DNA from 4 places in the Rahnella aceris genome. Region 1 is predicted to be linked to each of the others. Evidence: predicted binding sites of a transcription regulator. Region 1 holds the regulator's gene; each other region holds the start of a gene.
What was found. The regulator CRP, encoded in region 1, controls carbon source genes, mostly activating them, when cyclic AMP is high. The targets are predictions, from matches to a motif close to ATGTGANNNNNNTCACAT.
Positions count from the first base shown of each region.

Region 2: a site for CRP is predicted at 1,832-1,849, ahead of GW591_RS04405 (CidA/LrgA family protein). Genes of this name have one in related genera too.
Region 3: a site for CRP is predicted at 1,171-1,188, ahead of bhsA (multiple stress resistance protein BhsA). Genes of this name have one in related genera too.
Region 4: a site for CRP is predicted at 1,985-2,002, ahead of GW591_RS03395 (2-hydroxycarboxylate transporter family protein). Genes of this name have one in related genera too.

Region 1 is NZ_JAADJV010000004.1:75,011-78,159, reverse strand. It holds gene GW591_RS18625 (YccS/YhfK family putative transporter) at 1-1,258, opposite strand, end outside; gene crp (cAMP-activated global transcriptional regulator CRP) at 1,320-1,952, opposite strand; gene GW591_RS18615 (OsmC family protein) at 2,315-2,722, shown strand; gene GW591_RS18610 (phosphoribulokinase) at 2,726-3,149, opposite strand, start outside.
Region 2 is NZ_JAADJV010000001.1:972,137-975,285, reverse strand. It holds gene GW591_RS24005 (amino acid ABC transporter permease) at 1-671, shown strand, start outside; gene GW591_RS24000 (amino acid ABC transporter ATP-binding protein) at 687-1,532, shown strand; gene GW591_RS04405 (CidA/LrgA family protein) at 1,893-2,297, shown strand; gene GW591_RS04400 (CidB/LrgB family autolysis modulator) at 2,290-2,985, shown strand.
Region 3 is NZ_JAADJV010000001.1:2,218,023-2,221,171, forward strand. It holds gene GW591_RS10090 (hypothetical protein) at 167-424, shown strand; gene bhsA (multiple stress resistance protein BhsA) at 841-1,098, shown strand; gene bhsA (multiple stress resistance protein BhsA) at 1,268-1,525, shown strand; gene bhsA (multiple stress resistance protein BhsA) at 1,677-1,934, shown strand; gene GW591_RS10110 (MFS transporter) at 2,182-3,149, shown strand, end outside.
Region 4 is NZ_JAADJV010000001.1:758,539-761,687, reverse strand. It holds gene GW591_RS03405 (response regulator) at 1-31, opposite strand, end outside; gene GW591_RS03400 (ATP-binding protein) at 21-1,688, opposite strand; gene GW591_RS03395 (2-hydroxycarboxylate transporter family protein) at 2,060-3,149, shown strand, end outside.

The DNA.
Region 1 (3,149 bases):
CGAGTGCACGGTGCTGGATCCTCACCCGCGTGGCGTTATAACCGTTCTGGCTGACCAACATGATAGTCAGCAAGATCCAGTAGGGTTTGGGCAAATTGAAGAACAGACCCAGACTGCTGCCAATCGCCAGAATAATGCCCAAACGTGCGGCATTACGCAGTGCCACGGATTTGAAGGAAAGATAGCTTTTCAGCGCGGGCCAGAAGGGCAAACGCGGCTGGGTGTTCATCAGGTCACGTTTGTACAACGGCCGCTGTGTGCGTAACAGACGGGCAATGCGGCTGAAATGGTAATAACAAAACTGACCTACCGGATTGTCCGGGTTGCGCGCGGCGATTTTCTCCAGCGCGGTCAGCTCATTGGCCATCGTAAAGCGCCCGGATAAACGATGATAAAGAATATCGTCGGCAATCACCCGAAGACGGGTGGAAATCACCTGCGCATTTCGGCGGATAACCGCTTCGGCATGGCTTTCCTCCACCAGTTTCTGCACTTCTTCCGGCTGATGCAGGCTCACTGTAATGTGCTCCTGCAAATCGAGCGCCACCTGAAAACGCTGAAATAGCCGCTTATGGTGATGATGATGTCCGTGCTGGGGCAACATGTGTAATTGCTGATAAAGCAGGGCAATCAGGTCGATAACCTGCTGCTGGCGGGTTAGCAGTGGGGGTAACGCAGTTTCGGGATCGGTATGTTGCGTCAGCAGGCTGTACTTGGCTTCGAAATAATCCGCGAGTTGCAGATAGAGCTGGCTGAGCGTTTCGCGCATCGGCTGTTCTTCCGAAATACGAAACCACGCCCAGTTAAACAATCCGTACCAGGCTGTGCCAGCGGCGAACAACACCGGGGCCTGCCACATCGGGCGCACGCCCACCATACTCAGCGTGAAGATAGTCGCCACCAGCGCACCGGGCAGCAGGCGCGCATGCAGCGGGCTGATTTCACCGGTGACGCCCAGCAGTAACGCCAGCGACAGCATGATCAGCGGCAGCGGTATATGCCAGCTTTCGAGCATCAGTTGCAGCAGAAGGCTGCTCACGGCAAAGAGTGAACCGCCGACGAGCAGGCGTTTGAAAAAGCGTTTATGCGGGGTATCCAGACCGGCGATGTTACAACAGGCCGGGCAGAGGGAAAACAGCAGGCCCATTTGCAAATTGCCAAACAGCCAGCAAATGCCAACAGGCAAGCACAACACCAGCGTCTGGCGCAGCGCGTAGTTCACTTCAGGATGGTAAAACAGTCTTCGCCATAGCGTCATGGGTAAAGCTTAGCCCATAAAAAAGGCGCGACAGTGTTTTGCCGCGCCAATTTTTGAGGGATTAACGTGTGCCGTAAACGACAATCGTTTTACCGTGTGCGGAGATCAGGCTTTGATCTTCCAGCATTTTGAGAATGCGTCCGACTGTTTCACGTGAACAACCGACGATTTGGCCAATTTCCTGGCGGGTAATCTTGATTTGCATCCCGTCCGGATGGGTCATTGCATCAGGCTGTTTAGCCAGATTGAGCAAGGTTTGAGCGATACGACCGGTAACGTCAAGGAAGGCAAGGTTGCCGACTTTCTCTGACGTCACTTGCAGACGGTTGGCCATCTGCGCGGAGAGACGCATCAGAATATCCGGGTTAACCTGAATCAGCTGGCGGAATTTTTTATATGAAATTTCAGCCACTTCACAGGCAGTTTTAGCACGTACCCAGGCACTGCGTTCCTGACCTTCTTCGAAGAGTCCCAGCTCACCGATGAAGTCACCTTGGTTAAGGTAGGACAGTATCATTTCCTTGCCTTCTTCATCTTTAATCAGGACAGCAACTGACCCTTTCACGATGTAGTAAAGCGTTTCGGCTTTTTCACCCTGGTGAATCAGCGTACTTTTAGAAGGATACTTATGTATATGACAGTGAGACAGGAACCATTCAAGAGTCGGGTCTGTTTGTGGCTTGCCGAGAACCATTTGCTATTATCCTCTGTTGTTATCGCTGCCCAAAATCACAGGGCTCAGAGTTCCCTGTACGGCACTTCAAATCCAAAGCGCCCTTTCAGCATATAACTCTCCAGAAATGCTGCAAGCGGATGTCGGAGTGCAACAGCCTGTTTATTGCTGTCATCACCGTGGGTTCTGTACTTAAACCGCAAAAACCGTCACCGCAATTTACTGGAAAGTATGTTTCGGCTTTGTTTGTAGCACAGGTTTGAGATGCTGTCTTCTGTTGTCTCGCTTCAGCATGATGGCGATCGGGTTACGTTGCCAGATTTTAGGTGAAAGGGTACTCTGAGAGCAGATTTCGACAAGTTTATTCACCGGGAGAATAGTTCATGCATGCACGTGTCAAATGGGTTGAAGGACTGACATTTTTAGGTGAGTCTGCATCGGGTCATCAGATTTCAATGGATGGAAACGCGGGTGATAAAGCCCCAAGCCCGATGGAAATGTTACTGATGTCCGCAGGGGGGTGTAGTGCAATCGACGTGGTGTCAATTTTGCAAAAAGGTCGTAATGACGTGCGTGATTGTGAAGTGAAGCTGACCTCACAACGCCGCGAAGAAGCGCCGCGTCTGTTCACTCACATCAATCTGCATTTTATCGTCACCGGTAAGGATCTGACCGATAAGATTGTTGAACGCGCAGTCAGCCTGTCTGCCGAAAAATACTGTTCTGTGTCTCTGATGCTGGGGAAAGCGGCCACAATCACCCACAGCTTTGAAGTGATTGCAGCCGAATAAAGTTTACTCGATCTTCTTGCCTTCCATCAGGCGCTGCACCAGCGGCGCCATGATCAGCTCCATCGCCAGCCCCATTTTGCCGCCCGGCACCACCAGTGTTTTGATGTGCGAGATAAACGACCCTTGCAGCATGGCCAGCAGATACGGGAAATCGATGTCATCCAGTCCCTGAAAATGAATCACCACAAAGCTTTCATCCAGTGACGGAATGGCTTTGGCGGCAAACGGGTTCGAGGTGTCGATGGTGGGTACCCGCTGGAAATTGATGTGTGTGCGGGAAAACTGCGGCGTAATGTAATTGATATAGTCATCCATCGAACGCACGACGGAATCCATCACCGCTTCACGGGAATGCCCGCGCTCGCCGGTATCGCGCACCAGTTTCTGGATCCATTCGAGGTTGACGATAGGCACTACGCCGACCAGC
Region 2 (3,149 bases), on a different contig from region 1:
TTTTCGGCACGGCACTGGCCCTCGCCCGCCTGTCGAAATCCTATCTACTGAACGCACTGGCCTGGGGGTATATCTGGCTGTTCCGTTCCCTGCCGTTGTTGCTGGTGCTGATCATTCTCTACAACTTTTCCTATCTCTACGACAACCTTTCGCTCGGCATTCCGTTCACCACGATTTCCTTTTTCAGTACCCCGACGGTGGATTTGCTGGATCAGTTTTCCGTTGCCGTGCTCGGTCTGTCGCTGGTGCAGTCGGCCTATACCGCCGAGATCATTCGCGGCGGGATTTTAGGGGTAGAACACGGCCAGCATGAAGCTGCGGCCGCGCTGGGATTACCGGCCTACCGCCGGACCTTCCGCATCATTTTGCCGCAGGCGTTACGTTCAATTCTGCCGACCGGTTTTAACGAAGTGATCAGCCTGGCGAAAGGCACATCGATTGTTTACGTCCTGTCGATGCCGGAACTGTTTTACACCGTGCAGGTGATTTACAACCGCACACAGCAGGTGATCCCGCTGCTGATGGTCGCCACCATCTGGTATCTGCTGATCACCACCGTGCTGTCGGTTTTGCAGTATTACGTCGAACGCTATTTCTCCCGCGGCACCGTGCGTCAGGTCGCGCCGACACCCTTGCAGCGCCTGCGTCAGTGGCGCGTCGCCCGTTCTTAATAAAGGGAAAGCACTATGTCAGAAGCCTTTGATTTATTCGTTAACCGCCCGCAGGAAGCGCCTGTTGAGCAGCTGTTTCCACGCAAACCTCAGGCTGCTACCGTCGGGCGCATCGAAATCAATAATTTGAGCAAATACTACGGCGCGCACAAAGCGCTGGATAACGTGAGTCTGCGCATCGAACCGGGCACCGTGACCGTGATCCTCGGCCCGTCCGGCTCGGGGAAATCGACCCTGCTGCGCACGATTAACCATCTTGAGCGCGTCGACGAAGGTTTTATTCAGATTGACGGCGATTACATCGGCTACCGCCGCAAAGGCGATACGCTGTATGAACTGAAAGAGCGCGCCATCCTCAAACAACGCACACATGTCGGTTACGTTTTTCAGAATTTCAATTTATTCCCGCACATGACGGTGCTGGATAACATCATCGAAGCGCCGGTGGTTCACGGTCTGCTGAGCCGCAAAAACGCCATCGCCCGTGCCTGTGAACTGCTCGACACGGTCGGTCTGCGCGAAAAAGCGCACGCATGGCCACGTCATTTGTCCGGCGGACAGCAGCAGCGCATCGCCATCGCCCGTGCGCTGGCGCTGAATCCTAAAGTCATGCTGTTTGATGAACCGACGTCAGCCCTCGATCCCGAACTGGTTGGCGAAGTGCTGGATGTGATTAAAAAGCTGGCGCAGTCGGGCGTCACGCTGGTGGTCGTCACCCATGAAATCGGCTTCGCGCGCCAGGTAGCGGATCAGGTGGTGTTTATGGTGGATGGTCGCGTGGTTGAAAGCGGCGCTGCCGCACAGGTGCTGGAACGGCCGGTTCATGCCAGAACCCAGGCTTTCCTGGAGAAGGTGCTTTAAGACTGGCAAATTTAGTATTTCTTAAGACCGGGAATATTTCGGTTTCTTACCCGCAGTGCTCATTTGACGCGCTGCGCCGAAACCGCCCGGGAGGGAGAAGTGCTTTCTCCCTCCCGGATCTCCCTTCGCTTTTTCAACCAGCGCTCCGCTCGCTGGCTATGTTTCAGGTATCACCGCGACAGACTGGAACCTCTCATTCAGCAAGCTTTCTGAATCGCCCGCAACCCACAATCCGTATTTTCCCCGTTTACCAAACGCCATTTTGGAATACACTTCATTCCTAAATTTCATACTCCGTTTTGTGGCGCAGATCACATCTTAATTGTATGATGAATACATTATTCAACTGGGTGATACACCATGAGCACCGCAATCTCTCTGGTATTCCAATATGTTCGGGCGTTTATTCTGATTTATCTCTGTTTATTCGCCGGGAATGCGATTTCATCTCTTTTACCGCTCACCATTCCCGGCAGCATCATCGGCATGCTGATCCTGTTTGGTTTGCTTTCAACCCAAATTCTGCCGTTCAAATGGGTCAAACCGGGCTGTAATGTTCTGATTCGCTATATGGCGTTACTGTTCGTCCCTATCGGCGTCGGGGTCATGAATTATTACGAGCAACTGCGCACGCAGTTCGGGCCGCTGGTGGTGTCGTGTCTGGTCAGTACCCTGATTGTATTGCTGGTTGTCGCCTACTGTTCCCACTATATCCATGGCGAACGCGGTGCGGTGACGGATAAAGCGGAGGATAAAAATGATTGATATATTGTGGTCGCTGCCGCTGACGCTGGTGGTGTTTTTCGCCACCCGTAAGCTCGCTATTAAACTCAAAATGCCGCTGCTCAACCCGCTGCTGATGTCGATGGTGGTGATCATTCCGCTGTTGCTGGTCACCCATATCCCTTACGCGCGCTATTTCGCGGGCAGCAAGATCCTCAATGATCTGCTGCAACCCGCCGTCGTGGCGCTGGCGTTTCCCTTGTACGAGCAACTGCATCAGATCCGCGCCCGCTGGAAATCCATCATCAGTATCTGTTTTATCGGCAGCGTGGTGGCGATGGTGAGCGGCACCGCGATTGCATTATGGATGGGAGCAACGCCGCAAATTGCCGCATCGGTATTACCGAAATCCGTCACCACGCCGATTGCCATGGCCACCGCGCAGTCGATCAATGGTATTCCGGCCATCAGCGCCGTGTGCGTGATTTTCGTCGGCATCCTCGGCGCGGTCTTTGGTCATACGATTTTGAATGTTCTGAAGATCACCACCAAAGCCTCACGCGGGCTGGCGATGGGTACCGCATCACACGCACTGGGTACCGCCCGCTGTGCAGAAATGGATTATCAGGAAGGCGCATTCAGTTCACTGGCGCTTGTGATTTGCGGCATCATCACCTCCCTGCTCGCCCCGTTCCTGTTCCCCGTCCTTCTCGCCCTCTTCGGTCATTAACCCATAACGGGCACAGATTCCTCTAACGGGTTCGGATTGTATCAAGGCGGCAACTGAGCGAATCCCCGGGAGCTTACAATAAGTAAGTGACTGGGGTGAACGAAGGCAGCCAACGCAGAGACAATTTGAAGCAGGACGAGGAAAAAGTGTATGTCACTTAAACC
Region 3 (3,149 bases), on a different contig from region 1:
TTATAGAAATAACTTAACGATCATTATTAAAAATAGTTGCGCACAAGTCCAGCGGAGTTTATCATTTAATTATCGAGCGATAAGAAAATCACTCAAACCCGCAAAGCTGCACAACTAAAACGCTTTTATAAGCCTTTTGCAGACAACACATTCAGGACGTAACATCATGAGTAACTTTAAAATCCTTCTTGCAGTTCTGGCATTAACCGCTGTACCGGTTGCCAATGTTGCCGCACAGCAGGTTATCATGATGCCTTTGCAGAGTCAGGAAGTGCGGATGGTCAATGTGACCGGTGACAGTAACTTCTGTAACCCGGCCACCTGTACGAACAAAAAAATCGAACAGGGCCGTATTCCTACTTCTCCCACTCAACCACCTGCGCCTTCAACCTCTGGTCATCAGCCCGCTTCTGTTTATTACTAATGACCACGGAGCCTGATGACAGACCGTCAGGGCAGGAATCACGATAAGGCGGCTTATGTCGCCTTATCTTTTTCCTGGCCGCCCCATGTTTTATCACCCTCGCTGGCCAGAACCAACCATTAACTTAGCGATCATTAAAGATTCATTCAGCAAAATTATGCATAAAGGATTTTCAATTCTTATCGCGAATCATTTTAAAAACATTCATTTAACAAAATGAAAACAAAAACCGCGTTTAGCGTGACATTCATCACAGCACGATTAGTTAACGTTCATTAAAAAAACATCTTGCACAAACTCTCAACACTCCCTATCATTTACTTATCGAACGTTAACTAATAACTAACGTTGACCCGAAACTGAGGTTCCTGAATAAGGCACCCCGAATAAAAAATTGACGAACAGGAATTAACATCATGAAAACTATCGCAATGACAATCGCAGCACTCACACTTGCTACCGCTTCTTTCTCTACCCTGGCGGCGACTGAGGTTCAGTCTGTACCTGCGGGTGAACAAACTATCGGTACTGTCAGCGCCTCTTCAAACGGTGACCTGAGCACACTGCAGTCAAAACTGAACGCGAAAGCCACTGAAGCCGGTGCAAGCTCATACCGCATCATCGGTGCTTCTGGTGAAAACCATCTGTACGGTACTGCTGAGCTGTATAAATAAGGCCTGAAGATTTCGTTAGCAGATTGTTCCGCACAATAAGTTAACGATTAATAAATAAATGAGTTGCACAGAATGTGATCCAGGTCTAACATTTACTTATCAACTGTTAAGAAATAACAGTCGGACCTAATAATCACCTGCTGATAAACAGATAAAAAGGAAGACCATCATGAAAAATATCACTATGACTTTAGCTGCAATTGCGCTTGCTACCGCCTCATTCTCTACCCTGGCAGCGACTGAAGTTCAGTCTGCACCAGAAGGTCAACAAGCAATTGGTGTGGTAAGTGCTTCTTCAAGCAATGATTTATCAAGCCTGCAGAACAAACTGAATGCAAAAGCCAACGAAGCGGGTGCAAGCTCATACCGTATCATCGGCGCTTCAGGTGAAAACCATCTGTACGGTACTGCTGAGCTGTATAAATAAGCACAAGAATAAGCAATTTAAGGGTACAACAGCATTTAGTTAACGATTAATAAGCTAGATGTTGTATCGGACAGAAGACAGCTTTGCACATTAAATGAACGTTGATGACAACGCCTGGCAAAGCTCAAAAATACGAAATGAGGAAAATAACATGAAAAACGTAACAATGACTCTTGCTGCAATCGCACTGGCTACCGCTTCATTCTCGACTCTGGCAGCGACTGAAGTTCAGTCCGCACCGGCAGGTCAGCAGGCAATTGGTGTGGTCAGCGCAACATCAGGTAACAGCCTGAGCAGCCTGCAGGACAAACTGAATGCTAAAGCCAGCGAAGCCGGTGCAAGCTCTTACCGTATCATCGGTGCTTCAGGTGATAACCATCTGTATGGCACAGCTGAACTGTATAAATAAGCTGAAGTAAGCAGTAAAAAAGCAGTAAGCAGAAGAGGCGGCATTTGCCGCCTTTTTCGTGTCTGTGTTTTATGAAAAATTTCTCTGAATGCTCCCTGCCCGCCTGACCTTGTGCTACATTTTTCTCTTCTATTTCCTTAAGGCCCTCTTTCCCAATGTAACGAACTCTCATCACTGACAGTTTTTCTTCTCCCTGTTGCCTGCGGGCAATTCGGGGTTTCTGTTATTTCTGATGAGAATCTCTTTCATGAATTCGTTATTAATTGCGCTCATACGCGCACTGCGCAGCCATCGCTGGCTGCGGCTGCTGGGCTTTGCCTTTATTTTATCATCTCTGGGTAATGGCCTGACACAGGTGGTGGTTTTTGGTCAACTGCTGCGCTGGAACGCCTCCCCTGCTACGCTGACTTTCGCTTATATGCTGGCAACATTGCCCGGCTTTATCGGAAGTCTGTGGGGCGAACGCTTGTGCAGAAAAATGTCGCCGCTGCAGATTTTGATCCTGACCGAAATTCTCGGCATGGTGGCATTGATATTTCCGCTGTACGGCTTGCTGTCACACAATATTTCCGCGTTGCTGGCTGTTCAGTCTGCCGAGGCGTTGCTCAGCGGGATGAGTTATCCGGCGCTCACGTTGTTATTCAAACGCGGGCTGAGTGTTGATGAGTTACCGGCAGCGACGGCAATGGAAACGCTGATCTTCGCGGCGCAGGTCATGCTCGGCACCGGCGCAGGGGTTTTGTTGTTCAATGTTGTTTCGCCACTCAGCATTCTGCTGCTTGATGCCCTGAGTTTTGCCGCATCTGCCATTTTGCTTCTGATCACCCGGAAAATATTTCAGGCCAGATGCGCCGACACAACGCCCGCTGATTCCGCCGTACCCGCGTCACTGCGCTGGAAAAATTACTCACCGCTACAGAAACGAAGCGTCTTGCTGCTACCGGCGCTCGCCGCCGTCGGTTCACCCGCGATGGCATTATTGCCCGCACTGGCGCAACAAATCCGCCCTGAAGAAGCCACAGGTCTGGCGCTCCCTTTGTTGTTCTCCCGTAGCCTGGGACAACTTTGCGGGCCGTTATTGCTCAATGCCGACAAACTCCGCCGTTACAGCGCCAGCAACGGACGGTTATTGCTATGCCTGATGTTGTTTCTGGGCGGATATTTTCTGCTTTCTCCCCTCTCCACCTGGCCGGTGGCCAGTCTGATGCTGATTTT
Region 4 (3,149 bases), on a different contig from region 1:
CAATCATTACGTCAATCATTTCAGCTTGCATCATTTGCTCTCTTCCAGTTCTTCTGGTCGGGGATTACCGGCATAAAGCCACCTTTTTCTTCAGGGCAGCACACCGGAATAAAGACCGAGAAAACAGCGCCGCTCGGCGGATTATCGGACACTTCAATGGTTCCGCCCGCATGGCTGACATAGCTGGCAACCAGATGCAGTCCCAGCCCGTGATCGCCTTGCGTTTTGGATGTCACCCCCAGCGCAAAAATCTGTTCGCGCCGCTCCTGCGCAATCCCGATGCCGTGGTCAGCGACTTCAATCACCAGCTCATCCGTGCCGGAAACGACATACACTTCAACCGGCCCGGCATCACTGCCGCGCAGTAACGTGGCTTCGATGGCGTTATCCAGCAGGTTGCCGATGATCGACATCAGTTCAGTTTCACTGAGCGCAGCAGGCAGATACGTTAATTCACAGGCAGGATCGAATGTGAGCTCAACACCTTTTTCCCGGGCACGGGCATATTTTCCGAGTAATAAACCGCACAACCTTGGCGAGCAGAACCGCTCTGAAACGAAATCCAGCAATTCCTGCGCACTTTCAGACTGGGCCTCGATATAACGAATCGCCTCGTCGTAGCGTCCCATATGCAGCAGGCCAGCGAGCGTTGCCGTCCAGTTGAGCTGTTCATGCCGCATCACCCGCAGGTTATCGGCATAGCGCTGCACCTGACTTAGCTGGATGCTGAGCCGGTCGATATCGCTGCAATCCCGAAAAGTGATCACCCAGCCCTGAAGCTGGTCTTCCAGCATGATCCGCACCCGACTGGCAATCACGGTCAGGTTATTGAACAGGCAGATTTCGTCGTGAATGTCTTTTTCCAGCATGACCTGCGGGTCAAAGAAACTGACCGGCGCAATCACCTGCCTGAGCGGCTGACCACGCAGTTCACGGGACGGCACGTCAAGGTTGAGCAGCTTTTTGGCCGCCTGGTTGATGACCGCCACGCGGGAGTGCGCATCAATGGCGATCACCCCTTCGTAAATCGACTCCATCAGCGCCTTTTGCTGACGCACCAGCAGGCCGATTTCCCGGGGCTCCAGCGCAAACATCTGTCGTTTAATCGAACGTGAAAAAAACCATGAAAAGGTAAACAACGCCAGCAGCAAGGTGGCGGCCGCCAGTAAAATGCGGATGGCTTTTTCAACGGTCAGACTGTTGATGTGGCTGGTGAGATAGCCGACAGAAACGATACCCATCACCTTGCCTTGCGCGTTCACGATCGGTGCTTTACTGCGCAGCGACAGCCCGATCCCGCCCAGCCGGATGGTGGTGGTGCTTTTACCCGCCAGCACTTCTTCGTTGTCCCCTCCGACCAGCGTTTTTCCGACGCGGTCAGCATAAATCGAATGAAACAGATGTATCGCTTTACCATCGCCGATCACCATATAACTGGCATCGCTGTGAGCAGAAATATTCCTCATTAAACTGTTAATTGCTGAAATGTCCTTATTTTCAACTGCGGTAATTAATGAGGGAATAAGTGCAATTTCCTCTGCCTGAACTTTTGCACGAATACCCATATCTTCATATAACTGACGTTCTATATCGTGATAGTAATAAACACCTGTCAGCGAAAAAAGCGCCATAAATAACAGAACAAGATAAACAAAAAGCTTTATCTGAAAAGAAGGACGGAACCGCATCGGAGAACCTATCGCCAGACCGTGATATTAACAAACAGTACGTGAAGATTATCATTCTCCGGTATTTCCGTCAGAATGAAGGATCAAAGTTGCGAGGCATGCCGCAGAACACCTTCAGGCACTGCAAGCCTCTGACGGCACAACACATAATTCACAACAGCTATTTCACGATAAATTAACAGTAATATTATAATTACAAATAACACCATAAAAACCACGAGAAAATAAACGCATCACGCGTTTTTAAATTAATTAAAACCATAAAAACCTTTCGCTCCTTTAAAACACCCTGTCTAATTTGCGGCACTTCACATATTACCGGTTATTATTTCTCTTACACTCCCTGCACAAATTGACACAGGGGATTCATCATGAGTACAACCGACGACACTTATTCTGTTCCCGCGGGAGTTTCTTCCGCAAAACAGCTCTCATTAAAAGAAAAATGGTGGCACATTCTCGACACCTGGAAAATCGGCATTATTCCGTTGCCGCTGTTTGCCATGGCGGGGTTGCTTATCGCAATAGATTGTCTCGACGGCAAACTGCCGAGCGACATCGTGGTCATGGTCGCCACGCTGGCGTTCTTTGGATTCGCCTGCGGCGAATTCGGCAAACGTCTTCCTTTCATCGGCAAGATGGGCGCGGCAGCGATTTGCGCCACGTTCATTCCTTCCGCGCTGGTCTATTACGGCCTGCTGCCGGATGTCGTGGTGGAATCCACCACCAAGTTCTATAAAAGCACCAACATTCTGTATCTCTACATTTGTTGCATCATCGTGGGCAGCATCATGAGCATGGATCGCAAAGTGCTGATCCAGGGTTTCATGCGTATTTTCTTCCCGATGCTGTGTGGCGAAGTGGTCGGCATGCTGGTCGGGATGGGCGTGGGTCTGTCGCTGGGCATGGAACCTTTCCAGATTTTCTTCTTCCTGATCCTGCCGATTATGGCCGGTGGCGTCGGTGAAGGAGCGATTCCACTTTCCATCGGTTATGCAGCCATCCTGCATATGGATCAGGGCGTAGCGCTGGGTCGCATTCTGCCTATCGTGATGCTGGGGGGTCTGACCGCTATCGTCATTTCCGGCTCGCTCAACCAGTTGGGTAAACGCTATCCGCATCTGACCGGCGAAGGCCAGCTGATGCCGTCCTCCAAAAATGCCACCGCTGACAGCAGCAAGCTGAGCGGCACCGGTGGTAAAACGGATGTCACCACCATCGCGGCAGGCGCCCTGCTGGCCGTTCTGCTGTATATGGTGGGCATGCTGTTACACAAACTGATTGGTCTTCCTGCACCGGTCGGCATGCTGTTTGCGGCCGTTGGCCTGAAACTGGCGCACGGCGTTTCACCCCGCCTGCTGGAAGGCTCTCAGGTGGTGTACAAATTCTTCCAGACTTCCGTCACCTACCCGATTTTGTTCGCCGTCGGCGTGGCCATCACACCGTGGAATGAACTGGTCG